DNA from 4 places in the Mesorhizobium sp. M0174 genome. Region 4 is predicted to be linked to each of the others. Evidence: predicted binding sites of a transcription regulator. Region 4 holds the regulator's gene; each other region holds the start of a gene.
What was found. Region 4 encodes PhoB, which activates phosphate uptake and scavenging genes when phosphate is short. Its sites were predicted from a motif close to TGTCATNNANCTGTCAT; they were not measured.
Positions count from the first base shown of each region.

Region 1: NKJ13_RS16205 (ceramide glucosyltransferase) is a predicted target of PhoB. The motif match lies at 2,904-2,920, and genes of this name have one in related genera.
Region 2: NKJ13_RS25495 (RNA degradosome polyphosphate kinase) is a predicted target of PhoB. The motif match lies at 2,080-2,096, and genes of this name have one in related genera.
Region 3: NKJ13_RS27500 (LTA synthase family protein) is a predicted target of PhoB. The motif match lies at 6,281-6,297, and genes of this name have one in related genera.

Region 1 is NZ_JAMYTB010000007.1:38,268-46,261, forward strand. Features, by position in the region: gene NKJ13_RS16195 (2'-deoxycytidine 5'-triphosphate deaminase) at 1-135, opposite strand, end outside; SAM riboswitch at 271-348, shown strand; gene NKJ13_RS16200 (O-succinylhomoserine sulfhydrylase) at 419-1,609, shown strand; gene NKJ13_RS16205 (ceramide glucosyltransferase) at 1,645-2,799, opposite strand; gene apaG (Co2+/Mg2+ efflux facilitator ApaG/CorD) at 3,028-3,420, shown strand; gene NKJ13_RS16215 (Hsp33 family molecular chaperone) at 3,427-4,437, opposite strand; gene argF (ornithine carbamoyltransferase) at 4,585-5,496, opposite strand; gene NKJ13_RS16225 (aspartate aminotransferase family protein) at 5,511-6,710, opposite strand; gene NKJ13_RS16230 (GcrA family cell cycle regulator) at 7,066-7,590, shown strand; partial or broken gene NKJ13_RS16235 (magnesium and cobalt transport protein CorA) at 7,715-7,994, opposite strand, start outside.
Region 2 is NZ_JAMYTB010000019.1:60,832-68,825, reverse strand. Features, by position in the region: gene NKJ13_RS25510 (TIGR02117 family protein) at 1-506, shown strand, start outside; gene NKJ13_RS25505 (FAD-dependent monooxygenase) at 522-1,754, opposite strand; gene NKJ13_RS25500 (zinc-finger domain-containing protein) at 1,774-2,019, opposite strand; gene NKJ13_RS25495 (RNA degradosome polyphosphate kinase) at 2,169-4,370, shown strand; gene ppx (exopolyphosphatase) at 4,370-5,902, shown strand; gene NKJ13_RS25485 (DoxX family protein) at 6,074-6,487, opposite strand; gene NKJ13_RS25480 (DoxX family protein) at 6,606-7,040, opposite strand; gene NKJ13_RS25475 (hypothetical protein) at 7,399-7,749, opposite strand; gene fumC (class II fumarate hydratase) at 7,822-7,994, opposite strand, start outside.
Region 3 is NZ_JAMYTB010000024.1:49,455-57,448, forward strand. Features, by position in the region: gene gmk (guanylate kinase) at 1-230, opposite strand, end outside; gene NKJ13_RS27470 (YicC/YloC family endoribonuclease) at 264-1,154, opposite strand; gene mltG (endolytic transglycosylase MltG) at 1,292-2,512, opposite strand; gene fabF (beta-ketoacyl-ACP synthase II) at 2,606-3,868, opposite strand; gene NKJ13_RS27485 (acyl carrier protein) at 3,903-4,139, opposite strand; gene fabG (3-oxoacyl-[acyl-carrier-protein] reductase) at 4,327-5,064, opposite strand; gene fabD (ACP S-malonyltransferase) at 5,125-6,090, opposite strand; gene NKJ13_RS27500 (LTA synthase family protein) at 6,338-7,994, shown strand, end outside.
Region 4 is NZ_JAMYTB010000005.1:144,761-152,754, reverse strand. Features, by position in the region: gene NKJ13_RS12845 (hypothetical protein) at 33-386, opposite strand; gene pstS (phosphate ABC transporter substrate-binding protein PstS) at 1,040-2,098, shown strand; gene pstC (phosphate ABC transporter permease subunit PstC) at 2,158-3,147, shown strand; gene pstA (phosphate ABC transporter permease PstA) at 3,151-4,002, shown strand; gene pstB (phosphate ABC transporter ATP-binding protein PstB) at 3,999-4,802, shown strand; gene phoU (phosphate signaling complex protein PhoU) at 4,835-5,542, shown strand; gene phoB (phosphate regulon transcriptional regulator PhoB) at 5,559-6,248, shown strand; gene NKJ13_RS12810 (ROK family protein) at 6,258-7,502, opposite strand; gene xylF (D-xylose ABC transporter substrate-binding protein) at 7,788-7,994, shown strand, end outside.

The sequences.
Region 1 (7,994 bases), on a different contig from region 4:
TGCCTTGTCGCCGAGCCTGAGGTCAAGGCTGGCCGGCTGGATCTGATCGGCATCGAGCATGCGCGGCGATTTCAGCGCGCCCGTCTGGAACAGCTCGGAAATATGCTGATCGGGAAGAATGCCTGTCTGCCGCAAGGGTCTGGCTCCGTTCGAAGGCCGGGCGAGGTCTTGTTCTGTCGCAGGTCCGACCGTGGACGCCTTTGGCACCTGCTTGGTACAACCCTCTTAATCATGCCGGCAATTGACGCAAGCGTGGCGCGGGTCTAAAGCTCGTTATCCCGTGGTGATTTGGCCGGTCGGCTTGCAGCCACGTTAAACAAGTCGCTAAAGGACCGTCGGGCCGCAAGGCCATATGGACCGGTTGCGACTTTCGCGGCCGGTTTTTTGTTGTTTGGACCAATTTTGGTGTTTGGATGGAATGATGACCAAGAAGCGCGATTGGAAGCCTCAGACCGCACTCGTGCATGCCGGGACGCTGCGTTCCGGCTTCGGCGAGACCTCCGAGGCGATGTATCTCACCCAAGGCTATGTCTACGAGACGGCGCAAGCGGCGGAGGCCCGCTTCAAGGGCGAGGAGCCGGGCTTCATCTATTCGCGCTATGCCAATCCGACGGTCGACATGTTTGAGAAACGCATGTGCGCGCTGGAAGGAGCCGAGGACGCGCGCGCCACGGCATCCGGCATGGCGGCGGTGACGGCAGCACTGCTGTGTAGCGCCAAGGCGGGCGACCATATCGTGGCGGCGCGCGCGCTGTTCGGCTCCTGCCGCTGGGTGATCGAGACGCTGGCGCCGAAATACGGCATTGAGGCAACGCTGGTCGACGGCACCGACATCGCCAATTGGGAAAAGGCGGTCAAGCCAAACACCAAACTGTTTTTCCTGGAAAGCCCTACCAATCCAACGCTAGAGGTAGTCGACATTGCCGCCGTGGCGGCACTTGCCAATTCGATCGGCGCCAGGCTGATCGTCGATAATGTCTTCGCTACGCCCTTGCAGCAGAAACCCCTGCAGCTCGGCGCCCACATCGTCGTCTATTCGGCCACGAAGCATATTGACGGCCAGGGGCGTTGTCTTGGCGGCATCGTTCTGTCGGACAAGAAATGGATCGACGAGAACCTGCATGACTATTTCCGCCACACCGGCCCCAGCCTCTCGCCCTTCAATGCCTGGACGCTGCTGAAAGGCCTGGAGACGCTGCCGCTACGCGTACGCCAGCAGACGGAAAGTGCCGGCCGCATCGCGGATTTCCTGGCCGAGCGCCCGCAAATCGCCCGCGTCATCTATCCCGGCCGCGCCGACCACCCGCAAGCGGCCGTGGTCAAGAAGCAGATGTCGGGCGGCTCGACGCTGATTTGCTTCGATGTGAAGGGCGGCAAGCAGGCGGCCTTTGCCTTCCAGAACACACTCGACGTCGTGCTGATTTCCAACAATCTCGGCGACGCCAAGAGCCTGATCACCCATCCGGCGACGACCACACACAAGAACTTGACTGATGAAGCCCGCGCCGAGCTCGGCATCGGACCGGGAACGCTCAGGCTGTCGGTCGGCCTTGAGGACGCCGACGACCTGCTCGAAGACATCGAGCAGGCACTGAGAGTTGCCGGATAAGGGCTGGCCGAACAGAGGCAGCGGGGACGTGCCGATCAGGCGCCGGACGGGGTCTCTTCCAGCTCCGCGACAGTCTTCGTCTGGATAGTCATCACGTTGCCGCGCCAGTCGATGGCGCCGCTCAGCCATCCGCGCGCCCAAACGACGGGAAGCATCAGGTCTCGTGCCATCATCGCCGGGATCGTGCGCGGCGACAGGTGCCATCCCTTGGTCGAGGCCAAGGCGCATTCCGGCAGGTAGGCCGCGACCAGCACGGCGATGGCGGTTGCCGGCAGGCTGACGCCGGCGTCAGCCGCGGCGATCAGTGCAAGCACTAGCGGCGGTGCCGCGCCGATCAGGATTTCGGGGGCAAAGAACAGTGCAAAGGTGACGCGGCGCAGCCGCGCCCAGCGCGCCTGCCGCGACCAGATCTCGCCAAGCGTGCGCCGGCCGAGCGGCTGTTCGAAGGGAGAGGCGACAAGATTGACTCGCAGTCCGAGCCCGTTGACCAGCTTGGTCGCGGCGGCGTCCTCGGCGATCTCGGCGGCAAGCGCGCGGATGCCGCCATTGGCATCGAGCATCGGCTTGTTCCACAACATGCTCTTGCCCTGGGCGAAGCCGAGGCCGAGCGCCTCTCCAGCGTACTGCCAGCGTGCCTGCAGCGTGTTGAGAAAGGCGCATTCGACCTCCCCCCAGAACCCGTCCGGCCGCGAGCCGATTGGCGTCGAGCAGACGAGGCCGGTGTCATGCCGCCACGCCGCCATCAGGTGCTGGACGTAGTCGCTCGACATAAGCACATTGGAATCGGCAAGGATGACCCAGCGATAACGCGCCGCCTCCCAACCCTTCACGCAATTGTTGAGTTTTGGATTGCCGCTGATGCGGTCGTCACCGACCAGAAGGCGGGCGCGAATAGCTGGAAAGCGCGCCATTGCGGCAGTGATCGGCTTGACCACCGGGTCGTCGGCATGGGCGACACAGAAGATGAGTTCGTAGCGCGGCCAGTCGAGTGAGAAGGCGCGCTCCAGCGTCTCTTCGGCAAACGGCTCGACGCCGCGCGCCGGGATGACGATCGATACCGGCGGCGCGTTGGCCGCGGGCGGCGCAATACTGGCTGGTCGCTTCAGCTTCTGCGAAGCTAACAGGATGCTGGCGAGATTTGAAAGAAGGAGGGCTATGGAAAGGAGGGCGGCTGCGAATGTCGGTTCCATCGAGATCTGGTCACTCCAGAAATGCCGGCCGCATGACAGCCGTTTTCAACAATTCGACAGAACGCTGAGTCGTCCGGCACAAGCCTGCACACCATCATTGTCATGTGTCACTCAAATGACATTGTTTTTCGGCACCTGCGCTTGAGATCGGGCAAGAAGATGCTGCGCATCGTTGACCAAACTGCGCTGAGCATCGAAAGTTCCATCTACATTGCTTTGGAGCAGTTTATGTACAGCGCCGTCACCCGCAACATCGAAGTGCAGGTCAGGCCGTTCTATCTGGAGGATCACTCCGATCCGCCGCAAAACCGCTATGTCTGGGGCTACCAGGTGACCATCGACAATCAGTCGGATGAGTTCGTGCAGCTTCTGTCACGCTACTGGCACATTACCGACGGTACCGGCAAAGTCGAGGAAGTGCGCGGCCCCGGGGTCGTCGGCGAGCAACCCGGACTCAACCCCGGCGACAGCTATCAGTATACGTCTGGATGCCCGCTCTCGACCCCGTCCGGCATCATGGTCGGGCACTACACAATGCGCAACAAGCGGGGCGAGACGTTCGACGTCGCCATCCCCGCCTTCTCGCTCGATTTGCCGGGCACGCGGCGCACCGTCAATTGACCGCCGTCATCCAGCCGCTGCAAACTCCGCCGGGTCGAAGTCATATCGCTTCGAGCAGAATTCGCAGGCGACGTGAATGCTGCCATCCTCGGTGCTGTCTCTGATCTCCTCGGCGGAAAAGCCTTCGAGAATGCCGCGGATCTTCTCCCTCGAGCATGAGCACTGGTCGGCGACCGGCACGCCGCCGAACACGCGGACGCCATGCTCGTGGAAAAGCCGGTAAAGCAGCCGTTCGGCGCCGATCGTCGGATCGATCAGCTCGGTCGGTTCAATAGTACCAAGCAGCGCCAGCAGCTCCTGCCAGGAATTGTCGGTCGGGTCGTGGATTTCCTCACGCGGATCGCCGTCGCCCCCGGGAAGGTCGGGTACGCGCATACGCTCCGCCGACTGCGGCAGGAATTGTGCCAGCAGGCCACCGGCCCGCCATTGCTCGCGGGCACCGCCGACGCCGGGCGTCAGAAGCTTGGCAACCGAAAGGCGGAGGTCGGTCGGAATCTGCTCCGACTGGCGGAAATAGGTGCGTGCGGCATCTTCAAGTGTGACGCCGTCGAGCTGGACGATGCCCTGGTAGCGCTGCGTGTGAGCGCCCTGGTCGATGGTCAGCGCCAGGACACCGCTGCCGATCAGCGTCTGCGGTGACGTCTCGCCGGCCGAAGTCAAAGCCTGCAGCCGGTCGGCATCGAAGCGGGCATAAGCGCGCAGCGCGTGCGGCGTGGAGAAATCGGCGACCAGCATGTCGACCGGCCCATCGGTGCGGGTCTGCAGAATGAACTTGCCCTCGAATTTCAGCGAAGTTCCGAGCAGTACCGTCAGCACACAGGCTTCGGCCAGGAGCCGGGCGACCGGCTCGGGATAGTCGTGGCGGCTGAGAATGGCGTCGAGCATCGGCCCGAGCTGGACGGTGCGCCCGCGCACGTCGAGCGGGCCGACCTCGAACGGCACGACATGATCATCGCCGGCGTAGCCGAATTCGCCGAGCTTGGGTTTATGTTCAGCCAATTGATGAGTTTCCAACATGACAAAGCTCCGGGGCGCGGCGATGCCGCCCTCCGGGGCGCATGCGACGAGACGCGCTCGATTTGCGTGATGCGCCTGAGATAGGCACCACCCACTCCCGGATCAAGGCGGCGCAGATCAGGCCGGCCCGGATCATCGCGGCCCGTATCAAGCGCCCAGGCACCAGGCCAGGACCGCCTTCTGGGCATGGAGCCGGTTCTCGGCCTCATCGAACACCACAGAATGCGGTCCGTCGATGACCTCGTCGGTAACCTCCTCACCGCGATGTGCCGGCAGACAGTGCATGAACAGCGCGTCCGGCTTGGCTTTCGCCATCAGTGCCGCATTGACCTGATAGGGCAGGAAGACATTGTGGCCGCGGGCACGGTGCTCCTGGCCCATTGACACCCAGCAGTCGGTGACGATGCAGTCGGCCTCGTGAACGGCCTCCTCGGGCGAGCGGGTGAATTTCAGCTTGCCGCCATTGGCTTTCGACCAGTCGACATGCTTCTGAGCCGGTTCGCTGCCCTCGGGCACGGCGACGTTCAGCTTGAAATGGAACCGCGCAGATGCCTCCAGGAGCGAATGCAGCACGTTGTTGCCGTCGCCGGTCCAGGCGATCGTCTTGCCGGCCACCGGACCGCGGTGCTCTTCGAAGGTCATGATGTCGGCCATCAGCTGGCAGGGATGGGTCTCGTCGGTCAGCCCGTTGATGACGGGGACCGTAGCGTTTTCCGTCAGTTCCAGCAGCCGGTCATGCGAGGTGGTGCGGATCATGATGGCATCGACATAGCGCGACAGCACCTTGGCCGTGTCGGCAATGGTCTCCGAGCGGCCAAGCTGCATCTCGGTGCCGGTCAGCATGATCGTCTCGCCACCCAACTGCCGCATGCCGACGTCGAACGATACGCGCGTGCGCGTCGACGGCTTGTCGAAGATCATCGCCAGCACCTTGCCTTCGAGCGGCTTGCTGCGTTCTCCGGCCTTGAGCCTTGCCTTTCGCACAGCTGCGTCGTCGAGCATGAAGCGCAGATCGCCTTCGGAAACGGCAGAAAGATCGGTAAAATGGCGAAGGGACATCAGGAATTCCAGGATTACTTCGCAGCGGCAGCGACGATGGCATCCGCCAGGCTCTTGGCGCCGGCACGAATGCGCTCGAGCGCCTCGTGGATCTCGGCGTCGGTGACGGTGAGAGGCGGCAGCAGGCGGATAACGTTGTCGCCGGCCGGAACCGTCAAGAGATGCTGGTCACGCAGTGCCACCGTGACCTTGGTGTTGGGCATCGCGCATTTAAGCCCAAGCATCAGGCCGGTGCCCCTGATGCTTTCGATAACATCCGGAAATTCGTCGGCGACACCGGCAAGCCCCTGCTTCAACAGCAGCGCCTTGCGCCGGACGTCCTCGAGAAAGCCGTCTTCCAGCACCACGTCGAGCACGGCGTTGCCGACCGCCATCGCCAGCGGATTGCCGCCGAAGGTGGTGCCGTGCACGCCGGCGGTCATGCCGACCGCCGCCTCGTCGGTGGCGAGGCAGGCACCCATCGGGAAGCCGCCGCCGATGCCCTTGGCCACCGCCATCAGGTCGGGGGTGACGCCCGCCCATTCATGCGCGAACAGCTTTCCGGTGCGGCCGACGCCGCATTGGACCTCGTCGAAAATCAGAAGCAGTCCGTGCTGATCGCAGAGCTGCCTGAGCCGCTTCAGCGATTGCGTCGGCACTTGCCTGATGCCGCCCTCGCCTTGCACCGGCTCGATCAGGATCGCCGCGGTTTCAGGTGTGATCGCCTTTTCGGCGGCATCCACATCGTCGAAGCCGACCTGGTCGAAGCCGTCGACCTTGGGGCCGAAACCTTCCAGGTATTTGTACTGGCCCCCGGCGGCGATGGTCGCCAGGGTACGGCCGTGGAAGGCGCCTTCGAAGGTGATTGTGCGGTATCGCTCGGGATGGCCCTTGACGAAGTGGTAGCGCCGTGCCGTCTTGATGGCGCATTCGAGCGCCTCTGCGCCGGAATTGGTGAAGAACACCTTGTCGGCGAAGCTGGCGTCGGCCAGCCGCTCGCCGAGCCGGCTCTGTCCCGGAATCTCGTACAGATTGGAGACGTGCCAGAGCTTGGCGGCCTGCTCGGTGAGGGCCGCGACCAGATGCGGATGGCTGTAGCCCAATGAATTGACGGCGATCCCGCCGGCGAAATCGAGATATCGCTCGCCCTTATCGGTGACCAGCCAGGTGCCTTCACCGTGGTCGAAAGCCAGGGGTGCGCGAACAAAGGTCTCGAAAAGCGCCGAACCGCTCATTATATGCGTCTCCGGAACCGGAAAAATCAAAAAGCCGCCAAAGCGGCGGCCCTTGTGGCTTATCGTGTTTTTCGGCCGTGAAGTCAACGAAAAGGTCGCGCAAGGACGTGCGGCAAGCCCTCCAGCATAACGCCGGCTCATAAGCGACCGGGCAAGTTGGGGAAAACCGAAAAAACCGATTCGTGTTGGCCTTGGGACTCTTGTCACCGAGTCAGCGCATAAGGTAATTGTAGTAGAGAAATAACTAGATTTCGTGCGGCGGACCTAATCACCCGATATATGTGGTGTCTGCCCGGCAGAAGCCGGGTCGGGAATGGATTCCGATTGCCGCACGTTTCAGCAGGAGCGCGGTCTCATGAACTGGACTGACGAGCGAGTCGAACTTCTCAGAAAATTGTGGTCGGAGGGCCTCAGCGCCAGCCAGATCGCCGCACAGCTTGGCGGGGTCAGCCGCAATGCCGTCATCGGCAAAGTGCACCGGCTGAAACTGTCCGGTCGCGGACGCACGACCGCCTCACCGGCACGCCAGAAGAAGACGGTACAGGGATCGACGATCCAGAAATCGGTGTCCCGGGCAGCAAGCGCCACGCGCCATGCCACCACGTCGATGTCGATCGGTGCGACCGCGCTCAAGGCGCAGTTCGATGCCGAACCGGTAGCGCGCCACTATATCCGCCCGGTCGAGAACGTCGTCGTGCCAATCTCGCGGCATCTGCAACTCGTCGAGCTGAACGAGCGCACCTGCAAATGGCCGAATGGCGATCCGCTCTCGGAAGATTTCCATTTCTGCGGCAACGACGCCGCCGAAACCGGCCCTTACTGCAAGTACCACGCCCGCGTGGCGTTTCAGCCAGCATCGGAGCGGCGGCGGCATAGATAGGCGATAGGCAGTGGGGAGTAGGCAGTAGGCAGTAGGGGAAGATAGCGCTTCACAAGGATCGTTTCGCCAACAACCCACTTCCGTATTGCCTATTCCCTACTGGCTACTGCCTATTCCCTTACCCTTACAGCCACCCATTCTTGCGAAACCGCCAGTAAAGAAACGTGCAGATCAGGGCAATTGCCGCCAGGACGGCCGGGTAGCCATATTCCATCCTCAGTTCCGGCATGTCGCTGAAATTCATGCCGTAAATGCCGGCGAATGCCGTGGGCACGGCCAAGATGGCCGCCCATGAGGCAAGCTTCTTGGAAATCGCCGTCTCCTGGCTTTGACCGACCAGAAGGCTCGCCTCGAAGGCGAAAGCGAGAACCTCACGCAGGCTGTCGATCTTTTCCTGGACAGTG
Region 2 (7,994 bases), on a different contig from region 4:
CCATCCCGGTCGACGACGATGTGCGCCGGCGCTTCCACTTCCTGGTCGATGCCGGCATTCCGGCCGACATGGCGGAGGTCCGCTACATCGTCTTCGGCTGGGGCGGCCGCGCCTTCTATCTCGAGACGCCGACCTGGTCGGAACTGAAGGCAGTGCCGGTGATGAAGGCGCTGACCGTCGATGCCTCGGTGATGCATGTCGACATTTCAGGCGAAATCGCCGAGCCGCATCCCGACGTCGCCGGCTTCGACGTAAGTGAGGAACGCTTTGCGGCGCTGCTCGATTTCATTGCAGCGAGTTTTCAGCAGGGACCGAACGGGGCCATGCCGATCGAGGATGCGGCCTACTCCCGTTTCGATCGTTTCTTCGAAGCCAATGGCCATTTCAACGCGCTGGTCGGCTGCAACACCTGGGCGGCGGCGGCACTGCGCACCGCCGGCCTGCGCACCGGCTGGTGGAACCCGCTGCCGGCCTCGCTTAGCCTGTCGATGCGGCTTTACAATTGACAAGGCTCCGATGACTTAGGACCGCCGAGCGTCCGCCCGCCAGCCATAGAGCCAGTCCAGATCAGCGGCGAGTTTTTCGGGTGAGCGCATCGCCAGGAACAGGTTGCGGGCCATCGCCACCGGCCCGGCCGCATGCCAGGCGAGGCGGTTGAGGGCGCCGCGGCGGGCGACCTGGGATACGCGCGGCCGCCGCGCCTGTTCCCAGGCGACAAGCGCGCTGCTGAGGTCGGCAGGCGAGCTGGCAACGAAACCGGCAAGGGTTACCGTGTCTTCGATCGCCATCGCCGCTCCCTGTGCGGCAAACGGCGTCATCGCATGCGCCGCATCGCCAATCAGCGCTATGCCCTCCGGCGTCGTCCACCGCCGCTGCTCGACGGTATGGATCGGCCATGCCGTCCATGGCGCGGCCTCGCTCGCCAGACGGACCAGCGCCGGCGCGGTACCGCGCATGGCGTTGGCGAGGATGGCGGGGTCGGCATGCCCCGACCAGTTCTCGGCGATGCGCTCGCCCTTGGTGAAGGCCGCGAGGTTGAAGACCGCGCCACGGCTGACCGGATAGGCGACCATATGGAAGCCTGGATAGAGGAATGCGGTAACGCAATCGGGCGCTCCGATCACCCTGAAGGCTTGTCCGGCGAGGCTGTCCGCGGCCACCGTTGCGCGCCAGGCAAGCTCGCCCGAGAAGCGGCTTCTCCGGAAATCGGCCGCCTTGCGGGCGAGCGTTTCTCGCACCGACGACCAGACGCCATCGGCTCCGACCAGCAACGATCCTTCGGCTTCGATGGTCGTGCCGGCAATCTCGACTGTTGCGGTGATGCCATTCGGTCCGGTTGCGACGCCGCCGACGCGGGCACCAGTGACAAGCTCGACCTCGGAGCGCTCGGCTATCCGCGCCATCAGCGCTGACTGCAGGTCGGCGCGGTGGGCGACGAGATAGGGTGCTCCCCAGCGCGTTTCAGCCGCCTGGCCAAGCGGTACGCGCGCCAGCTCGCGCAGCGTGACGGCATCCTTCAGCACGACCGCCTCCGGCCGCACCGCCGTCGGCAGCAGCCGATCGAGTAGGCCGAATTGTCGAAGGATGCATGTCGCGTTGGGTGAAAGCTGGATGCCGGCACCGGCAGCCTCGAGGTGCTGCGCCTGTTCGAACAGTTTTGTCCGATAGCCGCGCTCGGCGAAGGCCAGTGCCACGGTCAGTCCGGCGACGCCCGCCCCGGCGATGACCACCTGCCGGGACTGCGTTTCTCGCATCAGGCTTGTCGCGGAAGAATCAGGCGGCCTGGTCGATATAGAGGCAGCCCGGCGGCTGCGTTTCCAATGCCTTCAGCTTGGGCGAATAGCGATAGAGCGTCGAGCAATAGGGGCAGACTTTTTCATTGTCGTCGCCCATATCGAGAAATACATGCGGGTGGTCGAAAGGCGGATTGGCGCCGGTGCACATGAATTCCTTGACGCCGATGTCGATTGCCGGATAGCCCGCATCGTTCTGGAAATGGGGAATGGAACCGCCTGCCATCGTCGTCTCCTGATCTTGTCGATTGCATCTGGATCATAACCCATCTCTTTGCAAGATCGATGAAATGAAACTGTCGCAAAAGCCTGTCAGAGGATAAGTTAAGCCGGTTAAGGCTGTGGTCGTCGAACGGTGTGGGAAGAGCGGAAACCATGAACGAACTGAAGCCGGTGCAGAGCGAATTCATCACCGTCGAGGCGGCGAGCCGCGAAGGCGGCAACCCCGACCGCTTCGTCAACCGCGAGTTTTCCTGGCTGCAATTCAACCGGCGCGTGCTCGAAGAATCGCTGAACGCCAATCATCCGCTGCTCGAGCGCGTTCGCTTCCTGTCGATATCGGCAGCCAATCTCGACGAGTTCTTCATGGTCCGCGTCGCCGGTCTTGCCGGCCAGGTGCGCGAGGGCATCGTGCTGAAGAGCCCGGATGGGCGCACTCCCGAGCAGCAGCTCGAACAATTGCTGCGCGAGGTCGAGCGCCTGCAGGAGGACCAGCAGAACAGCCTTTCGGCGCTGATGCTGCTGCTCGACAAACAAGGCATCGAAAGCATCACCCGCGATGCGCTGACCAAGGACGAGAAGACCTGGCTCGAGGACCATTTCCAGGAGCAGGTATTTCCGGTCCTGACCCCGCTGTCGATCGACCCGGCGCATCCGTTCCCGTTCATTCCCAACCTCGGTTTCTCGATGGCGCTGCAATTGCGCCACCGCAAGAACGGCGAGGAAATGAGCGCGCTTTTGCGCCTGCCGGTGGCGCTGAGGCGCTTCATCCGTTTGCCGGATCGCAAGCATCATGTCCGCTTCATTCCACTCGAAGAGGCGGTCAGTCTCTATATCGGCAAGCTGTTTCCCGGCTATGAGGTCAAGGGCTCCGGCACGTTCCGCATCATCCGCGACAGCGATATCGAGGTCGAGGAAGAATCAGAGGATCTGGTGCGGCTGTTCGAGACGGCGCTGAAGCGGCGACGCCGCGGCTCGGTCATCCGCATCGAGTTCGACAGGTCGATGCCGGCCGAATTGCGCGATTTCGTCGCCGGCGAGCTCGGCGTCTCGGCCAGCCGGATCAGCGTGCTCACCGGTCCGCTGGCGCTCAGCCAGATCTCGGAGATCGTCGCCGTCGCCCGCGACGATCTGAAGTTCACGCCTTACAATCCGCGCTTTCCCGAGCGCATCCGCGAGCATGGCGGCGACTGTTTTGCCGCGATCCGCGAGAAGGATATCATCGTCCACCACCCTTACGAATCCTTCGACGTGGTGGTGCAGTTTCTGCGCCAGGCAATGGCCGACCCGGAAGTGGTGGCGATCAAGCAGACGCTCTACCGCACCTCCAACGACAGCCCGATCGTACGGGCTTTGGTCGATGCGGCGGAAGCCGGCAAGTCGGTGACGGCGCTGGTCGAGCTCAAGGCGCGCTTCGACGAGGAGGCCAACATCCGCTGGGCGCGCGACCTCGAGCGCGCCGGCGTCCAGGTCGTCTTTGGCTTTCTCGAACTGAAGACCCACGCAAAGATGTCGCTGGTCGTGCGGCGCGAGGACGGCAGGCTGCGCAATTACGTGCATCTCGGCACCGGCAACTACCACCCGGTCACCGCCCGCATCTACACCGATCTGTCCTTCTTCACCACGGACCCGACAATCGCGCGCGATGTCGCCCAGTTGTTCAACTTCATCACCGGCTATGCCGAGCCGGCCGAGCAGATGCGGCTGGCCATCTCGCCGTTCACGCTGCGCGACCGCATCCTCCAGCACATTTCGGATGAGATCAGCCACGCGCTGGAGGGCAGACCGGCCCGCATCTGGATGAAGATGAACGCCTTGGTCGACCCGATCGTCATCGATGCCCTCTACGATGCCAGCCGCGCCGGCGTCGAGATCGATCTCGTCGTGCGCGGCATCTGCTGCCTGAGACCGCAGGTGCCCGGCCTATCGGAGAACATCAGGGTGAAGTCGATCGTCGGCCGCTTCCTCGAGCACAGCCGCATCTATTGCTTCGGCAACGGCCACGGCCTGCCCTCGGACGGGGCGATCGTCTATATCTCCTCGGCCGATTTGATGCCGCGGAATCTCGATCGCCGCGTCGAGACCATGGTGCCGATCACCAATCCAACTGTGCATGAGCAGGTGCTCGGCCAGATCATGCTCGGCAACATCATGGACAACCAGCAAAGTTTCGACGTATTGGCTGATGGAACCTCCCGGCGCGTCGTGCTGGAAGAGGGCGAGGAACCGTTCAACGCGCAGGAATATTTCATGACCAATCCGAGCCTGTCCGGACGGGGCGATGCGTTGAAGTCGCATGCGCCCAAGCGCATCGCGCAGTTCAAACGCCGCAAGAAACAGAACGCAGCGACGGGCTGATGATTTCAGCGTCCCAGGGCCGGCTCCAGGACCGCCGACCGCTGTCCATCATCGATATCGGGTCGAACTCGATCCGTCTTGTGATCTATGAGGGGCTGGCGCGCTCGCCGACCTTGCTGTTCAACGAAAAGATGCTGGCGGGCCTCGGCCGCGGCATCGTTTCGACCGGAAAGCTCGATCCCGAGGCGGTGACTCGTTCGATGGAAGAGTTCCGCCGCTTCCGCGCGCTCTCCGACCAGGCCGGCGCCGAGCGCATGTATGTGCTGGCGACCGCCGCCGCTCGTGAGGCGGTCAACGGCCCCGACTTCATCCACCGCGCCGAGGATGTGCTCAGGACCGAGATCCAGGTGCTGAGCGGCCGCGAGGAAGCTCATTATTCAGCACTCGGCGTCATCTCCGGTTTCCATCCGGCCAACGGCATCGCCGGCGACCTTGGTGGCGGCAGCCTCGAACTGATCGATATCGACGGTGTGACGATCGGTGACGGCATCACGCTGCCGTTGGGCGGCTTGCGCCTGCAGGACATGGCGAAGAACTCGCTGGCCCAGGCGGCAAGGATCACGCGCGAGCAACTGGCGCGGGCGAAATTGCTGAAGGGCGGGCAGGGCAGGGCCTTCTACACAGTCGGCGGCACCTGGCGAAACCTGGCCCGGCTGCACATGGAAATGACCAACTACCCGCTCGGCGTCATGCACCACTACGAGATCGGCATCGAAAGCGCCGCGAACTTCCTCCGGCAGGCCGCCAAAGCCGAGATCGACAAGATCAAAGGCATCGAGGGCATCTCCAAGAACCGCCGCTCGCTGCTGCCCTATGGCGCCATCGTGCTGCAGGAGATCATGGCGGCGATGCAGCCGTCGAAGATCATCGTGTCGGCGCTGGGCGTGCGCGAGGGCTTTCTCTATTCGCTGCTCGACAAGGCCGAGCAGAAGGCCGATCCGCTGATCTCGGCTGCGGAAGAGCTTGCCCGCCTGCGCTCGCGCTCGGTCGACCACGCGCATGAGCTTGTCGAATGGACCGGCAAGGCATTCGCCGCCTTCGGCATCGACGAGACCAGGGATGAGGCGCGCTACCGCCACGCCGCCTGCCTGCTCGCCGATATCGGCTGGCGTGCCCATCCCGAATATCGCGGCAAGCAATCGCTCAACATCATCGCTCACGCCTCGTTTATTGGCGTCGACCATCCCGGCCGCGCCTTCCTGGCGCTTGTCAGCCTGTTTCGCCACGAGGGCGTGTTCAATGAAGCCGCTCCGGAAATCCGCGGGCTGGCGACACCGCGCTATCTCGAGCGCGCCCGCGTGCTGGCCGCGCTGCTGCGCGTCGTCTATTTGCTGAGCGCGGCAATGCCCGGCGTCATGCCGCGACTGAAATGGGAAAACCGCGGCAATGGCGTACTGGCGCTGGTGCTGCCGGCAGCGCTGGCCGATCTTTACGGCGAGCGGCCGGCCGGCCGGCTGGCACAGCTGGCAAGGGTCACCAACCGCCGGCTGGTGCTGGCGGTCGAGGGCGGGCCTGGCATGTCTGTCAAATAGACGCCCGCGCTGTCGCGTCGCGACCGTTGAGGAAAGAAGGAAAACGCCGTGAAATCCAGGCAGGTTCTGCAGCTGTTGGTTGCCGGGATCTTCGTCCTCTTCGCTGGCCCGTCAATGTGAGCCGTCTCGCAAAGTTCGTTTTTCTGAACACCGAATAAACCGGGCGGCAGCTTAGGCGCTCGCTGCAACCAGCCGCCCGTCGGCCGACCAGGCGCCCGCACCAGCCATTGCCAGCGCCAGGAAACCGCCTGCTATGGCGATGTCCTTCATCAGCATCTGTGAATGCATGAAGGTCAGCGTCGGATCGTCGCCGCCCTGGCCATAATGACCGAGGAAGCCCGCCGCGATGCAGAAGGCAGCGAGCAGCAGCGCCACGACCGGCGTCTTGAAGCCGACGAGGATGAGCAGCCCGGCGATCAACTCGAACAGGCCTGTCGCCCAAGCCACCAGCGTCGGCAGCGGCAGGCCGAGGCCGGCGAAATAGCCTGATGTGCCCGCGATGTCGGCAAGCGCATGGAAGCCGGACGGCACGAACAGCGCGGCGAGCAGCAGCCGGGAAAGCAAGAGCAGCGCATTGCGAGGCATGGTCTCCTCCGATATCGGCGACCGATCCTAGCAGAGTTCCAGCCAGCGGATATGAACCGACAACGAAAAAGGGGCGCGGAAAATTCCGCGCCCCTTTGTTCAGGAACGCTGGACTGCTTCAGCCGCGCTTGGCGTCGATCGAATACGCGCCTGGGCCCGAGGAGGCGAGCACGAGGAAGCCGCCGGCAATGCCGAGGTTCTTCATGAAATTGATCATCTGCATTTGATCGGCCCAGCCGGTGTGGGCGACCAGCGCGGTGGCGACGGTGAAGATCGCCATTACCCAGCCGACGATCCTGGTCTGGAAGCCGACGAGGATGGCCAGGCCGCCAAGCAGTTCGATAAGGCCGACGACAATGGCGGTCACCATCGGCAGCGGCAGGCCAAGGCTGCCGAAATAGCCGGCGGTGCCGGCAATCGCCGTCAGCTTGCCGAAACCGGAAAGCAGGAAGATGACAGAAAGCAGGATGCGGCCGAGCAGGATCGTGCCCGAGGCGCCGGCGGCGGTGCCGGAACCGGCAAACGAAGTGTTGGTGGACGTATTGGTGGACATGCGTAACTCTCCAGAAGGGTTTGGCCAAACGGCTTGGGATACCCGCCTAGTTAGCGCAGGTCGACTGTTCACCAAAGACGTCAGATTGGTTACGGATTGTTCACCCAGGTAACGTTTTCGCGATGAACATGGATGTTGTGATCCAGGCATATCAACACCCTAGGCGGCGTGGACAAATTTTAGCCGGTATCTGGCGGTGGCGGTATGGACCATTGATCGGCAGCAATCCTTTCAGAATTCGCCATTCCGCCTCTGTCAGATCGCCTCTGCTCAAGTCCGCCTCCAAAAGCAGCCTTGAATCAATACAGTGAGACGTCGTCAATAGCCGCTGCGCAAGGCTTGGCAGTGCGTGTCGACCTTACGACAGCAGGCGGCCGGAGATGAGTTGCTGGATCAAACGTGCGTCGTGCTCAGGGCCGGGCGATTGGTACCACTCTTTATCCCCGCTGACCCATGCATCAGTCACACGAATACCATTCGGCGAACCCTCGAGACGGACGCCATAGATGCAGGCTCCTGTCCACGAACGATGAAAATAGAGCCAGCCATTCTCAAAAAATATGAACCACTTATCGTCCATATCCCGCGGAACGTGCCCAAGCCTGATCTTCTCGCCTTCGGCGTCCGAATACAGCAATGCAAGATCTATCCGATCTTGCTGCGCTGGGAGGGGGAGCGTTTTCCAAGAGGAGCGTGTGGCTGCTTGCATGCCTCATCTAACCAAAGCCATGAAAATCACACAACGAGCGATTTGCAGGCCGCTCAAATTTGTCCACGCCGCCTAGCCCGGATGCGTCATGTCCTCCGGCCGCACCAGCCGCTCATAGTCGGCTTCGCTGACCAGCCCGGTGGCCAGCGCTTCCTCGCGCAGCGTGGTGCCGTTCTTATGTGCCGCTTTGGCGATCTTGGCGGCGTTGTCGTAGCCGATCGTCGGCGCAAGCGCCGTCACCAGCA
Region 3 (7,994 bases), on a different contig from region 4:
TCGGAATCGCGTAGCCGCTCGAACTCGCGCATGGTGCGGAAGTGGTAATGGACGCCCTCGATCTCGCTGCCGCGGCGTGGCCGCGTGGTGACCGAGACCGACAATTCGAGGCTGGAATCGCTCTCCAGCAGATTGCGCGCAATCGTCGACTTGCCGGCGCCTGACGGCGACGACAAGACCAGCATCAGCCCGCGGCGCCGAATGCGGGAACCCAAATCCCTAGCGGTCATGGGGCTTGGCAGTCATGTGGCTTGGCATCGGGATCATTCCAGATTCTGGACCTGTTCGCGAAACTGGTCGACAACCGCCTTCAGTTCCAGCCCGATGGCGGTGACCGCGGCAGCATTCGACTTGGAACACAGCGTATTCGATTCGCGGTTGAATTCCTGTGCCAGGAAATCGAGCTTGCGGCCGATGGCGCCACCGCCGGCGAGCAGCGCCCGCCCCGACGCCACGTGCGTCTTCAGCCTGTCGATTTCCTCGCGTATGTCGGCCTTGGTGGCCAGAAACGCCGCTTCCATATGCAGCCGGCTGGCGTCCAGGTTGGCGGACGCGTCCATCAACAGGCGGATCTGCTCGGCGAGCCTGTCGCGGATCGTGGCCGGCTCGCGTGATGGATCGGCCTCGGCCCGCAGCGTCAGCGCCTCGATGGCATCGATATGGCCGGACAGCAGGGAACGAAGTGCGGCACCTTCGCCCTGGCGCGCCTGCTGCAGCCCGTTCAGTGCTGCTTCCAGCGCCGACAGTATCGCGGTATCGAGCGCACTGCGCGCCTCTTCGGTTTCGATGGTTTCGGGAATGTCGAGCACGCCGCGCAGCGCAAGCAGCCCGTCGGCCGCCGCAGGGGCTACCCCGAACTGCTCCTGCAGCCGCTTGGCCAAGCCCGCCAGATCCTTCAGGAAAGCCTCGTTGACCACGGGTTGCGCTTGTGCGCCGGCGGCGCGGCCAATGGTCAGCGTCATCTGAAAATTGCCGCGCGCAAAACGCTTTTGCACCGTCTGCCGGACGGCCGGCTCCAGCCGGTCGAAACCTTGCGGCAGCCGCAACCTGACCTCGACGCTTTTGCCGTTGACGGACTTGGCTTCCCAGGCAATCGAAGTACCGTCGTGTTCGGCGACACTGCGCGCAAAACCGGTCATGCTCTGCAAGTTCATGTAGCCGTGCGTCCCTTTGCCGAATGCCCTCAAGCCGGAGCGATTTTCTCCGGGCAGGATCATGTGAATTCCAATGCCATAGCAGCCCTTGCACATCCACCCGGACATGCACAGGGCCAACCTGATGGCGTCCGGCCCTACTGGGCGGCGGTGGCGCCCGCATCGTCAACGATGGCTCCCGCCGGCGTGTCGGCTCCGGTATTGGTTGCCCCGGCCTTGGCGGCGTCCTGCGCCTGCTTTTTCAGCAGTGCCCGGTAGCGAGCGACATTCTCGTTATGCTCATCGAGCGTCGAGGCAAAGACGTGGCCGCCGCTGCCGTCGGCGACGAAGTAGAGATCGCTGGTCTTCGACGGATTGGCGACGGCCTCCAGCGCCGCACGGCCGGGATTGGCGATCGGCGTCGGCGGCAAACCGTTGATCAGATAGGTGTTGTAGGGCGTCGGCTTCTGGATGTCCGACTGATAGATCGGGCGATCGATGGGTTTGCCCTTGCCACCGAACAGGCCGTAGATGATGGTCGGGTCCGACTGCAGCCGCATACCCTTGGCCAGCCGATTGAGGAAGACGGCGGCTACGCGCGAGCGTTCATCGCCCTTGCCGGTCTCCTTCTCGACGATCGAGGCCAGGGTGACAAAATCCTCAACATTGGCGATCGGCAGATCCGGCGCTCGGCGCTGCCAGACCTCGTCTACCAGCTTCTTCTGGTCGGCCAGAAGCTTGTCGACCATCTGCTGGCGTGTTGCGCCGCGGGTGAAGCGCAGCGTGTCGGTGGCGAGGCTGCCCTCAGGTGGGGTGGTCGACGGCATATCGCCGGTCAGCGCGTCCTGCTCGGCGATCCGTTGCAGCGCCTGCTCCACCGTCAGCCCCTCGGGGATAGTCAGCGAATACATCACCGACTTGCCGCTCTTCAGCAGTTCCATGATGTCGTGCATCGACGCCTGCGGCTTGATCTCGTATTCGCCGGCCTTCAGGGCGGAATCATTGCCGAAGGCGCGCACGCCAAGGCGGAAAATGCGGGCGTCGCTGATCAGTCCTCGCCGCTCAAGCTGGTCGGCGATCTCCTGGACGCCGCTATTCGGCTTGACCAGGAAAGTGTCCCCATTGGCCGACGGGCCGGGCTCGTTGAACTCCTGCTTGCCGAAATACAGCGCAACGCCTGCCGCCAGAACCATCAGCATCACCGAAGAGATGACGAAGTTCATGAACACGACGAACTGGCTGCGCGAGGCACGCGAGCGCTTCGGCGGCGGCGTGCCGGCCTCGGGCCGCAACGCCTCGCTGGCCGTTTTCGGCACGATCGGGCCGGACGTTGCTGGCCGTTGCCCGAATTCCCCGTTATCGGCCGGATTTGTGTTCATAGCGCCCTACCATCTGATCTTGCGACGAATCCCCTCGGGCAGAGTAGGGGCGAATATGGCAAAATTGACGGCAGACGGAAACCGGCAGAGCGGTCAGCCATTGTAGCGCTGGAAGACGAGCGAGGCGTTGGTGCCACCGAAGCCGAAGGAGTTGGACAGCGCCACGTCGATCTGCCGGGCTCGCGGCTTGTGCGGCACCAGGTCGATCGCCGTTTCGCGCTCCGGATTGTCGAGATTGATGGTCGGCGGCGCGATGTTGTCGCGAATGGCGAGGATGGAAAAGATCGCCTCGGCAGCACCAGCCGCGCCCAGCAGGTGGCCAATCGACGATTTGGTCGACGACATCGATATCTTAGAGGCGGCGTTGCCGACCAGCCGCTCGACGGCGCCGAGTTCGATCGTGTCGGCCATGGTCGATGTGCCGTGCGCGTTGATGTAGTCGACATCTGCGGGCGTCAGCTTCGCCCGGTTTAGCGCCGCTGTCATGCAACGGAAAGCGCCGTCGCCATCCTCGGCAGGCGCGGTGATGTGATAGGCGTCGCCGGTCAGACCGTAGCCGGTGACCTCGGCATAGATCTTGGCGCCGCGGGCCTTGGCGTGTTCGAGTTCTTCGAGCACGACAACACCGGCGCCCTCGCCCATGACGAAGCCGTCGCGATCGCGATCATAGGGGCGCGAGGCCGTTTGCGGCGCGTCGTTGCGCTCGGTGGAGAGCGCGCGGCAAGCGGCGAACCCGGCGATCGACAGTCTCGTCACCGGCGCTTCGGCGCCGCCTGCGACCATAACGTCTGCATCGCCCCAGATGATCAGGCGGGCCGCGTCGCCGATGGCGTGCGCACCGGTCGAGCAAGCGGTGACAACGGCGTGGTTTGGGCCTTTCAGCCCATGCCGGATCGAGACCTGGCCGGAGACGAGGTTGATGATCTGGCCGGGGATGAAGAACGGGCTGATGCGGCGCGGGCCGCGTTCCTTGAGGATCATCGCATTCTCGGCGATGCCTTCGATGCCGCCGATGCCAGAACCGATCAGCACGCCGGTGGCGCACTGATCCTCGTGCGTCTTCGGCTGCCAGCCGGAATCCTTGAGTGCCTCGTCGGCGGCCGCGATTCCGTACAGGATAAAATCGCCGATCTTACGCAGTTCCTTCGGCTCGAGAACGGCTTCAGGATTGAAAGTGGCGTTGGAGCCGTCACCGCGCGGAATGACGTGGGCGACCTTGCAGGCAAGGTCTTCCACCTCGAATTCGGTGATGCGCTTGGCTGCGCTGCGGCCGGTTAGAAGCTCCTTCCAGCTGTGCTCGAAGCCCATGCCGAACGGCGAAAGCAGCCCAAGGCCCGTGACGACGACACGCCTCATCGCAGGTCCTCCTCGGTGATGACTGCAAATAGCGTCAGGCCGAGGCCTTGTCGATGTATTTCACCGCATCGCCAACAGTCAGGATGGTCTCGGCGGCGTCGTCCGGGATCTCGACACCGAACTCTTCTTCGAACGCCATGACAAGTTCGACCGTGTCGAGGCTGTCCGCGCCCAGATCATCGATGAAGCTCGCCTGCTCCGTCACCTTGTCGGCATCGACGCCAAGGTGCTCGATGACGATCTTCTTGACGCGCTCTGCGGTGTCACTCATTTGGGCATCCTCGTCTTTTGGTTGTCTGTCTTCGTTAGCGGGCAGAATGCCGCTAATCAAGCTGAAAGATGGTCCTGCCGGAAACGCAGCGGAACAGGACCGGTTTTTGCCCGAACCGCCGGGTTGCGGGCGGCATTACACGAAAAATCCCGTGCATCCAAGACGGAATGAAGCGTTTTCCCAAGTGTTAGATCATTGCCATGCCGCCATTGACATGAATGGTCTGGCCGGTGACGTAGGCTGCCTCGTTGGAAGCTAGGTAGGCGACGGCAGAGGCGACTTCGGCGCCCGTGCCCATGCGCCGGGTCGGGATCGCCGCCATGATCGCCTCTTTCTGCTTGTCGTTGAGCTTGGCGGTCATCGCCGATTCGATGAAGCCCGGGGCGACGCAGTTGACGGTGATATTGCGGGTGGCGATCTCCTGCGCCAGCGATTTGGTAAAGCCGATCATACCGGCTTTGGAGGCGCAGTAATTGGTCTGGCCGGGATTGCCGGTGACGCCAACCACTGAAGTGATGTTGATGATGCGGCCATGGCGGCGGCGCATCATCGGATGGGTAAGCTCGCGGGTCAGCCGGAACACGGCGGTCAGGTTGACCTCGAGCACGCTATCCCAGTCGGCGTCAGCCATGCGCACGAACAACCCGTCCTTGGTGATGCCGGCATTGTTGACGAGGATGTCGACGCCTTCGAGGTCGGCCTCCGCCTTCTGGCCGAGCGCCTTGACGTCGTCGCGGTTGGAAAGATTGGCCGGGAAAAGCTTGACCCGGTCGCCCAGTTCGGCGGCCAGCGCCTCCAATTTCTCGATACGTGTGCCTTGCAGGCCGACGATGGCGCCCTGGCCGTGCAGCACGCGGGCGATCGCCTCGCCGATACCTCCAGATGCGCCGGTGACGAGCGCCTTGCGGCCGGTCAATTCGAACATTCTTGCCTCCTGATCTGAGCGAACACCCTTTGCATGGAGCGGGGTCAAATCGCCAGTTGATTATGCAAGCGCCGCCAGCGCCGCCTCGACATCCGCCGCGGATCCGATGGCAGTGGTGGCAATATCGCGGTTGATGCGGCGGGCCAGCCCCGACAGCACCTTGCCGGCGCCCACTTCGTAAAGCGTCGCAACGCCGTTGCTGCTGAACCACTCAACCGTTTCGCGCCAGCGCACGCGCCCGATCACCTGTTCGACGAGGCGGCGGGCAATCTCGTCAGGATCGCTCGTCGGGGTCACCGTAACATTCGAGACAAGCGGCACGACCGGCGCACGCTTCGTCACGGCGGCCAGCGCCTCCCGCATGATCTCGGCCGCAGGCTTCATCAATGCCGAATGGAAGGGCGCCGAGACCTGCAGCATCAGCGCCCGCTTGGCGCCCTTCTCCGTGCATAGCTTTGCCGCCAGTTCGACCGCCGGCCTGGCGCCGGAGATCACCAGCTGGCCGCCGCCATTGTCGTTGGCGATCTGGCAAACCAAGGCTTGCGCGGGATCTTTGGCGGTGCCTTGGGCGGCCTCTGCGCAAGCGGCCTCGACGTCGGCCTGTTCCAGCCCGATGATCGCCGCCATGGCGCCCTCGCCGGCCGGTACAGCCGCCTGCATGGCATTGCCGCGGATACGCAACAGCCGGGCGGCGTCGGCGACCGAAACGAAACCAGCGGCCGCAAGTGCCGAATATTCACCGAGCGAATGGCCGGCGACATAGGTGACCTTGCCGTTCAGGGAGAAGCCGCGCGCCTCCAGCGCCCGGACTGCGGCAAGTGACACCGCCATCAGCGCCGGCTGGGCATTGGCGGTCAGCGTCAGCGTCTCTTCCGGGCCTTCCCAGATCAGCTGCGATAGTTTTTCACCGAGCGCGTCGTCGACTTCCTCGAAGATCCGCCGCGATTCCACAAAAGTATCGGCGAGGTCCTTGCCCATGCCGACAGCCTGGCTGCCCTGCCCCGGAAAGGTGAATGCTATGGCCATCGTCGGCTCCCAGCTGCTGGTTCTCGCTGCCTGTGACGCAAGGCGTGCGCCCAAGTCAAGTCCAACCTTGACCGCTCAGCGTCGGCCGAGTGCCTGTTTCGGCAGGCTTTTTGGCGATCACTCATGATGAAAACCGCTCACGATTTGTTTGCTGGCTCTTCTTATTTCCGCCGCAGGCGCTAGGCTTTGCGTGACAGTTCGATGACAATCGAGTGACGCCTTTGTTGCGGGCCGGGGAACTATTGAAGTGGCAAAGACCAAGCAGAGCGCAGCCGAGGCGGCGCCACAGTTTCTTGAAGGCGATCCGTCGACTGGCTATCTGCCGGCGCGCAGATGGCCTGTCATCCGCTATGGCCTTATCAGCTTTCTGGCTGCGGCCATCCTGGTGTTTGCCATCGAACTGATCGTGCGCGGCAACTTTGCCGGCACCATTGATTTCTTTCTGCAGCCTTTCAAACCCGGCTGGACCACGATTGTCATTTTTGCGCTGATCCTCATCGGCCTCGACGCCGTGCTCGGCCGCAGCCATCAGAGCCTGATGATCGTCGCGCCGCTGACATTGTCGCTGGCGTTCGTCGGCCACCAGAAGTCGCTCTATCTCGGCGATCCGCTCTATCCGACCGATTTCCTCTATTCCCGGCAGATCGTGGCACTGATGCCGCTCCTGGTCCGCGATCGCCCGGGAACCGCCATTGCCCTGGCGATCGGCATCGTCGGCGGGCTGTCGCTGCTCGTCTATGGCTCGCGGTTATGGCGCCGCCGCGTTCCGGCGCTCAGCCACAAGGGCCGCCTTGCCCGGCTGACGCTGACGGTGCCGCTGATCGCTTTCTTCGTCTCCATCATGGACTATGCCACTTTCTCGTGGACGCGCGACCGGCTACAGATCATCCCGATTATGTGGGACCAGAAGGAAAACTATGCCTCGAACGGTTTTGCGCTCGCCTTCGCGCTGAACGTCCCGATGGCGCATGTCTCGGCGCCGCCCGGCTATTCCGACAAGGCGATCGAAGCGATCGGCAAACCGCAGGTGATCGCCTCGGTACCCGCCGAGAAGCCCGACATCATCGTCGTGATGAGCGAATCCTTCTGGGATCCGACCAAGCTGCCCGGCGTCACCATCACACCCGACCCTATCCCCAATGTGCGGGCACTGCGCACGGGCTACATGTTCTCGCCCGAGTTCGGCGGCATGACGGCCAACATCGAGTTCGAGGCCCTGACCGGCTTTTCCAACGCCTTCCTGCCGGCGGGCAGCATTCCCTACCAGCAATATGTGCGGACACCGACTCCCTCGCTGGCGACCTTCCTGAAAAGTCAGGGCTACCGGGCACGCGCCATCCATCCCGGCACCAACTGGTTCTGGAACCGGGGGGCCGTCTATGCCGATTTCGGCTTCAACGACTTCAAGTCCGAGGAGACGTTGCCGCCCATGCAGAAGCGCGGACCGCTCGCGTCGGACGCAGCGATGACCGACGAGATCATCCGCGAAGCCGATACCAGCGCCGAGCCGGTCTTCTTTTTCGCCGTCAGCCTGCAGAACCACGGGCCGTATGAGCCGTATCGCTATAACAATCCGACCCACAAGGTGCAGGCGCCGATCAGCCAATGGGCACGTGAATCGCTGTTGAGCTACGCCGAAGGCTCTTCCGATGCGGACCGCGGCCTCGAGCGGCTGATCGAATGGGCGAAGAAACGCGAGCGGCCGACCGTCATCGCATTCTTCGGCGATCACCTGCCGCCGCTTGGGCCGGTCTACGTCGAGACCGGTTTCCTGAAGGACAATGTCGCGCCGCGCAAGGAGGCGGCCGACCAGATGCTGCAGCACCACCAGACGCCATTGATCGTCTGGTCGAACCGCAGCGGCCCGGCCGAGGATCTGGGCGCCGTCAGCCCGGCCTTCCTGC
Region 4 (7,994 bases):
GAGGCGTAGGGCCGTCGACCGACGTCGGCTGGTTATTCGCAGACCATGCGGGCACGTTTGCCGGGCTCGCTGACGTTCCTGCAAGTTAGCGCCTTCGTCGGCTCCGGCGACAGCACGGGTGGGTTGTTGGTGGCCCTCCTCCGTGGCGCTGCAACGGAAGCTGCATTCCTGCGCATCGCCGGCCTTTTCGTCGTTTGCGGCGCCACTGGAAAGACGTCGGTCTCCAGTTGCGACTGTTCGGCTTGCGCCTGCGGCGAAGGCCGGTCCCAGAACCGGCGAACATCGAGCGGCTTGGGAATGATCACGGTGCCGTCATAGCTGCGAGCGCAGCCGCTTCCCAGAGGCAGCGCCAGGCACAGGAAGACAGGCAGAATCCGTCGAGACATCAGCAATACCCCTGCAAGCTTATAACGCCGCTTCGGCCTAACCGACAACCGGCGGAATAGGGCGAAGGGAGTAGATACCGTGAAGTAGAAGTCGTCGCGCTTCCCGTCGAAGGCCTTGCTCGAAGATCGAGCGCCGAGTCGGGCGCGAATGGGGATCCAGCGCGAGTTAGAAACTTGCGATTCGTCAACGCTTCCAGCGTAAGGCCATGGTGCGATCGCACCATACCAAAGCCGCGCTCAGTGGCGACAATGGGATGTTCGAAGTTCCGCTCCTCCAGTTACGGGCGGGAGCAGCGACCGCCGGCAAGAAACAGGGTCAGATTTACCCCAACGGACCTGTTTCGGCGATGGCGCGGCCATGACACGTTCTGGCTGCATGCAACGCGCTCCCGTCCGGTTTTTTTCTTTTAAAGCCGGTGGCTGCGATCGCCGAGCCGACGATGCCGGCCGGAAATCACGCAAGCTGCTGATTCCAGCGGCAAACCGCGGCCCATGCCGACAAAGCCCGCGGCCGCTCCTTCTTAACCCGGCTGGACGACGTTACCGGAGCGACATGAAACTGTCATGCGACTGTAATAATCGGGGGCTATTGGCCTCAGCGGGCGCCGGAGGAATGGCGCCGAGAGACCATATTCCGAACAGGAGCAGGCCACATGAGACATTTCATCCGCTCGGCGGCCGTTGCGATTGCAATGGCGGCGACGACCACCCTCACCCTGTCCGCCGCGCTCGCCGCGGACATCTCCGGCGCCGGCGCCACCTTCCCCTACCCGATCTATGCGAAGTGGGCCGACACCTACAAGAAAGACACCGGCGTTGGCCTCAACTACCAGTCGATCGGTTCCGGCGGCGGCATCAAGCAGATCAAGGCCAAGACCGTTACCTTCGGCGCTTCGGATGCGCCGCTCAAGGGCGACGAGCTTGAAGCGTCCGGACTGGCTCAGTTCCCGATGGTGATGGGCGGCATCGTTCCGGTCGTCAACCTCGAAGGCCTCAAGCCGGGCGAGTTGGTTCTCGACGGCCCGACGCTGGCCGACATCTTCCTCGGCAAGATCACGAGCTGGGATGACGAGGCGATCAAGAAGCTCAATCCCGACGTCAAGCTGCCTTCGCAGGCGATCGCGGTCGTTCACCGTTCCGATGGTTCGGGCACGACGTTCAACTTCACATACTACCTCGGCGACGTCAGCGCGGACTGGAAAGAAAAGGTCGGCGTCGACAAGGCCGTGGAATGGCCGGTCGGCATCGGCGCCAAAGGCAATGAGGGCGTTGCCAACAACGTCTCCCAGACCGGCGGCGCGATCGGTTATGTCGAATACGCCTACGCCAAGCAGAACAAGCTCACCCACACCGACATGATCAACAAGGACGGCAAGAAGGTCGAGCCCACCGCAGCCGCGTTCTCGGCGGCAGCGGCCAATGCCGACTGGAGCTCGCAGCCGGGCTATGGGGTGATCCTCGCCAATGAGCCGGGCGCCGAGTCCTGGCCGATGACGGCGGCGACGTGGATCCTCCTGTATAAGAAGCCGGACGACGCCGCGACCACCGGCGAAGCGCTCAAATTCTTCGCCTGGGCGTATGACAAGGGCGACGAGATGGCCGGCGAGCTGGACTACGTTCCGATGCCCGACAAGGTGGTTGAGAGCGTCAAGGCCATGTGGGCCAAGGAAGTCGTCGGCGACGATGGCAAGCCGCTCTACTCGGCTATGTAATCTCCTCCAGGGAGGGCGTCGACGGCGCCCTCCCTGTTGCCTTTAATCGCGAGGACCCAATGACCATCGCTTCCGATGCCATGCCATCATCTGCAGCAGCCCGGGCCAGGGACGCTACGGTGCGGCGCTTCGCGCTCACAGATGCCATATTTCGCGGACTCACCCGCGCTTCCGCAATCCTTGTGCTGGTCATCCTCGGCGGTGTCGCGATCTCGCTGTTTGCCGGCTCATGGCAGGCGCTGTCGTCCTTCGGCTTTTCTTTCCTGACGACTGAGAGCTGGAATCCGGTCACGGAAAAATTTGGCGCACTGGCGCCGATCTACGGCACCCTGGTGACGGCGGCCATCGCCATCCTGATCGCGGTTCCGATCGGCATCGGCATTGCGATCTTTCTCACCGAGCTCTGCCCGCGCCCGCTCAGGCGCCCGATCGGCATAGCGGTCGAGCTATTGGCCGGCATTCCCTCGATCATCTATGGTATCTGGGGCCTGTTCGTGTTCGCGCCATTCCTGCAGACGACGATACAGCCCTTCATCATCAACATCTTCCACGGCGTGCCGGGACTATCCAGCCTTTTCGCCGGCCCTCCTTACGGCATCGGCCTTCTGACCTCGGCGCTGATCCTCGCCATAATGGTGTTGCCCTTCATCACCTCGATCACCAAGGATGTCTTCGATACGGTGCCGGCGGTGCTGAAGGAATCGGCCTACGGCATCGGTTGCACGACCTGGGAAGTGACCCGGCGCGTGGTCATTCCCTATACCCGCATCGGCATCATGGGCGGCGTCATGCTTGGCCTCGGCCGGGCACTCGGCGAAACCATGGCGGTGACTTTCGTCATCGGCAACGCGCATCGCATCAGTGCCTCCCTGTTCGCACCGGGCACGACGATCTCGGCGACCATCGCCAATGAATTTACCGAGGCCGACGGCGACCTCTACACCTCCTCGCTGGTCGCGCTCGGCCTGATCCTGTTCGTCATCACCTTCCTGATCCTTGCCGCCGCCCGCTATATGCTGATGCGGATCGACGCCCGTACGGGAGCCTGACCGATGTCGACATCCTCATCGCTCCACAGCCGCCGCAAAGCCAGGAATTCGGTGATGATGGCGCTTTGCGTCGTCGCCGCCGGCATCGGACTTGCCTGGCTGGCGCTCATTCTCGGTGCGTTGGTCTATAAGGGCACAGCCGGGCTTTCGTTCGCGGTCTTCACCGAGATGACGCCACCACCGGGCGAAGCCGGCGGCCTGCTCAATGCCATCGCGGGCAGCCTGCTGATGACGATCATCGCCGTTGTCGTCGGCACGCCGATCGGCGTGCTGGCGGGAACCTACATGGCCGAGTATGGACGCTTTTCGCGCATCACCACCGTCGTCCGCTTCATCAACGACATCCTGTTGTCGGCGCCGTCGATCATCATCGGCTTGTTCGTCTATGAATTGATGGTGCGGCCAATGGGACATTTCTCGGCCATTGCCGGCGCCGTGGCGCTTGCCATCCTGGTCATTCCGGTGGTCGTGCGCACCACTGAAGACATGCTCAACCTGGTGCCGAACGCGTTGCGTGAAGCCGGTGCCGCGATCGGCGCGCCACGCTGGGTGGTGATCCGTTCGGTCGCCTACCGCGCCGCATTGTCCGGCATCGTCACCGGCATATTGCTGGCGATAGCACGCATTTCCGGCGAGACGGCGCCGCTGCTTTTCACCGCGCTCAACAACCAGTTCTGGAGCAGCAATATCAACGCGCCGATGGCCAGCCTGCCGGTGACCATCTTCCAGTTCGCTCTCAGCCCTTACGAGGAATGGCAGCAACTGGCGTGGACCGGCGCACTCATAATCACCCTGACGGTTCTGGGCTTGAGCATCCTCGCCCGCAGCCTTACCGGACGCAGAGAGGACAGATGACACAGATGTTGTCCCCAGACATGACGATGACCGAAACGGTCACCGAGAAGACGAAGATCGAGGTCAAGAACCTCAACTTCTACTACGGCCAGAGTAAGGCGCTGAAGGACATCAGCCTGTCGCTGCCCGAGCGCAGCGTCACAGCCTTCATCGGCCCTTCGGGTTGCGGGAAATCGACGCTGCTGCGCGTCTTCAACCGCATCTACGAGCTCTACCCGAAACAGACCGCCGAGGGCCAGGTGCTGCTCGACGGCAAGAACATTCTCGACCGGTCGCAGGATCTCAACCTCCTCAGGACAAAGATCGGCATGGTGTTCCAGAAGCCGACGCCGTTCCCGATGTCGATCTACGAGAACATAGCATTCGGCGTCAGGCTCTACGAGAATCTCGGCAAGTCCGAGATGGACGGCCGCGTCGAGCAAGCGTTGAAGCGGGCCGCGCTGTGGAGCGAGGTCAAGGACAAGCTAAACGCCAGCGGGTTGAGCCTGTCCGGTGGCCAGCAGCAGCGGCTCTGCATCGCGCGCACCGTGGCAGTGAAGCCGGAAGTCATTCTGCTCGACGAACCGGCTTCGGCCCTCGACCCGCTGTCGACGGCCAAGATCGAGGAACTGATCGACGAGTTGCAAGCCGACTACACGATCGTCATCGTCACCCACAACATGCAGCAAGCGGCGCGCGTGTCGCGCCAGACCGCCTTCATGTATCTGGGTGAACTGGTCGAGTTCGACCGGACTGAGAAGATCTTCACATCGCCCCGCGAGAAGCGCACGCAGGACTACATCACCGGCCGCTTCGGCTGAGCCGTTCCGATCATGCATATGAGGACAGGACCATGGGCGAACACACAGTCGCTTCTTTCGACGAGGATCTCGAGCAGATCAGTAAGCTGATCCGCGACATGGCCGACCTCGCCGGTTCGATGGTCGGCGGGGCGACCAAGGCCCTGTTGAATTCCGACAACGTGCTGGCGCAGCGCGTCGTCTCCGACGACGCCATCATGGACGCGCGTCAACGCGAACTGGACGATCGCGCCATCACCCTGATCGCCAAGCGCCAGCCAATGGCTCACGATCTGCGCCATGTCGTCGGAGCGATCCGCATGGCCGGCGACCTCGAACGCATCGGCGACCTTGCCAAGAATATCGCCAAGCGTGTGAGCGCGGTCGGCCTCAGCGTCACGCCGCGCGACCTATCGCATTCCATCGATGCGATGGCGCAGCTGGTGCTCATCCAAGTGCAGGGCGTCATCGAGGAATATGCCGCAGGCGATGCGGCCGCGTTGGCCAAGCTGCGCGCCGCCGACGAGCGTATCGACGTCAAATACACGTCCGTGTTCCGCGAGCTGTTAACCTACATGATGGAAGATCCGCGCAACATCACCGCTTGCACGCATCTGCTGTTCTGCGCCAAGAATCTCGAGCGGATCGGCGACCATGTCACCAACATCGCCGAGAATGCGTATTATGTGCTGACCGGCGAGCAATTGCCCGTCAATCGTCCGAAGCAGGACGAAACGACAATGTCCGCGCCGGTGACATGATGGGGGTGCCCAGCCGATGATCGCACCACGCATAATGGTGGTGGAGGACGAGGAGCCGTTGGGCGTGCTGCTCCGCTACAATCTCGAATCCGAAGGCTACCAGGTCGAGGTGGTGACACGCGGCGACGAAGCCGAGATCCGTTTGCAGGAAAATGTGCCCGACCTTCTGGTGCTCGACTGGATGATACCGGCGGTTTCCGGCATCGAGCTCTGCCGCAGGTTGCGCGTGCGCCCCGAAACCGAGCGGCTGCCGATCATCATGCTGACCGCGCGCGGCGAGGAGAGCGACCGGGTGCGCGGTCTTTCGACCGGCGCCGACGACTATCTGGTCAAACCGTTTTCGACGCCGGAATTCATGGCCAGGGTCAAGGCGCTGCTGCGGCGCGCCAAGCCGGAAGTGCTGTCCAGCGTGTTGAAGGTCGGCGACATCGTGCTCGATCGCGAATCGCACAGGGTCTATCGCAAGAAGAGCGAGATCCGGCTCGGGCCGACCGAATTCCGACTGCTCGAGTTCATGATGCGGCATCCGGGCCGCGTCTTCTCGCGTAGCCAGTTGCTCGATAATGTCTGGGGCGAGACGATCTACATCGACGAACGCACCGTCGACGTCCATGTCGGGCGGCTGCGCAAAGCCGTCAATAACGGCCGCATGCCGGATGTCATCCGCACCATCCGCGGTGCCGGCTATGCGATCAGGGAAGATTGACCCGCCTGGTCAGGCGACGTTCTTTCTGACGCCGGGCCTCATTTGCGCGCCCGGCGCGAAAATCTCCTGGTCGACGAAGCTTAACGCCCGCATCGCGCAGCCTTCGCGGATCAGCGGCAATTCGTTCGGCTCGGTATCGAAGGAGATCGAGCCCGAGTGCTGGCCGCCGGCGGTCTGGGCGATTGCCTTGCGCAAGGCCGGCTCGATCAGATCGAAGGCAGCGGCACTGGCGCCGACCATCGCGACCGGTGCCGGATCGATCAGCGCGAACAGCGAGCCGAGACCGAAACCCAGCGCTTCGCCGGCCTTGCGGTAGGCCTCGCGTTCCGGCCCATCCTTCTCGCGCGCGCGGGCGGCCAGCGCGCGCATGTCGGCGTCGCTGACGTCGGCGATAGGTTCGCTGTCTTCGCTCATCTGCCTGGCGTTGCGCCAGATGGCATAGTTGCCGGCATAGGCTTCGATGCAGCCGCGCCGCCCGCAACGGCAGAGCGCGCCGCCCGGACGATGGATCATGTGGCCAAATTCGCCGCCCGAGGAATGCGTCCCGGTGAACAGTTCGCCCTTCAGCACAAGCCCCATACCGATGCCATGCGAAAGCAGGATGGCGATGAAGTCGTCGCGATAGCGATCCGGATTGCGCCAGCGCAAAGCCACCGCCATCATATTGCAGTCGTTCTCCACCGTGGCCGGGATGCCGAATTCGTCCTCCAGCATGTCGGCAAAGGCGATGTCGGTCTGCGGCGTGATCGGCGACCACAGCATGGCGCGTGCAGGGGAGTCGGTAATGCCCTGAATCGCCAGGGCGATGCGGGCGACACTGCGGACGTCAAGGTCTGGGTCCTCAAGCCGGCGCCGGACGATGGCCATGCATTCGCGGATCAGCTCGTCGCGCGGCATGGTCAGCGTGTCCAGCCGGCGCTGTTCCTCGGCGACCACCTGTCCCGCATAGTCGATAATGGCGGCCGACAGGAAATTCAGTGACAACACCACGGTCAGCACCGCCGCCGCTTCCGGGTTGAGGGCGAGGCCGACCTGTGGACGACCGCGTTTCAACGAAACGGGCTCACTTGCCTTGCTCTCGGCGAGGATGCCTTCCCGTATCAGGTCGGAGGAGATCGCCGATATGGTTGAATGACTGAGGCCGGTGGTGGCTGCGATCTCCGTACGCGATGGCTGGCCGGCCCGGCGCACCGCCGAGATCACCATCGCCCGGTTGCGCCGGCGCAAATCGTCATGGCGGATTCCGACCGACATCGTTTTGCTTTCCTCCCGGTTGCCGCGGCCGCTCATGAACCGGAAGCCGTCGGTAATGTCCGACAAATAGTGTCGGATGCGGCAAATAGTGTCAGATGCAGGTGGCGCTGTCATCGTTTATTCCGACGCTCGAAAAAACTCGCACAGTCATCAAAATCCATCAGAATCGATGTTGACAGCAGCCGGAGATCGGGCCAGTATTTTTTCGAGGCTCGAAAAAATTAGAGCTTCTAAGCTGGTCTTTGAGCCAATTGGTCACGCCGTACGCGGCGCAGGGAGGATATGATGAAGAAATTCACGACCGCCATTCTGGCGGGTGTCGCCATGACGCTGGCGCTGGCGTCGGTGGCGCAGGCGAAAGACAAGGTCATCGGCGTTTCCTGGTCGAACTTCCAGGAAGAGCGCTGGAAGACCGACGAGGCCGCAATGAAGGCGGCCATCGAGGCCGCCGGCGACAAGTATATTTCCGCCGACGCACAGTCCAACCCCGGC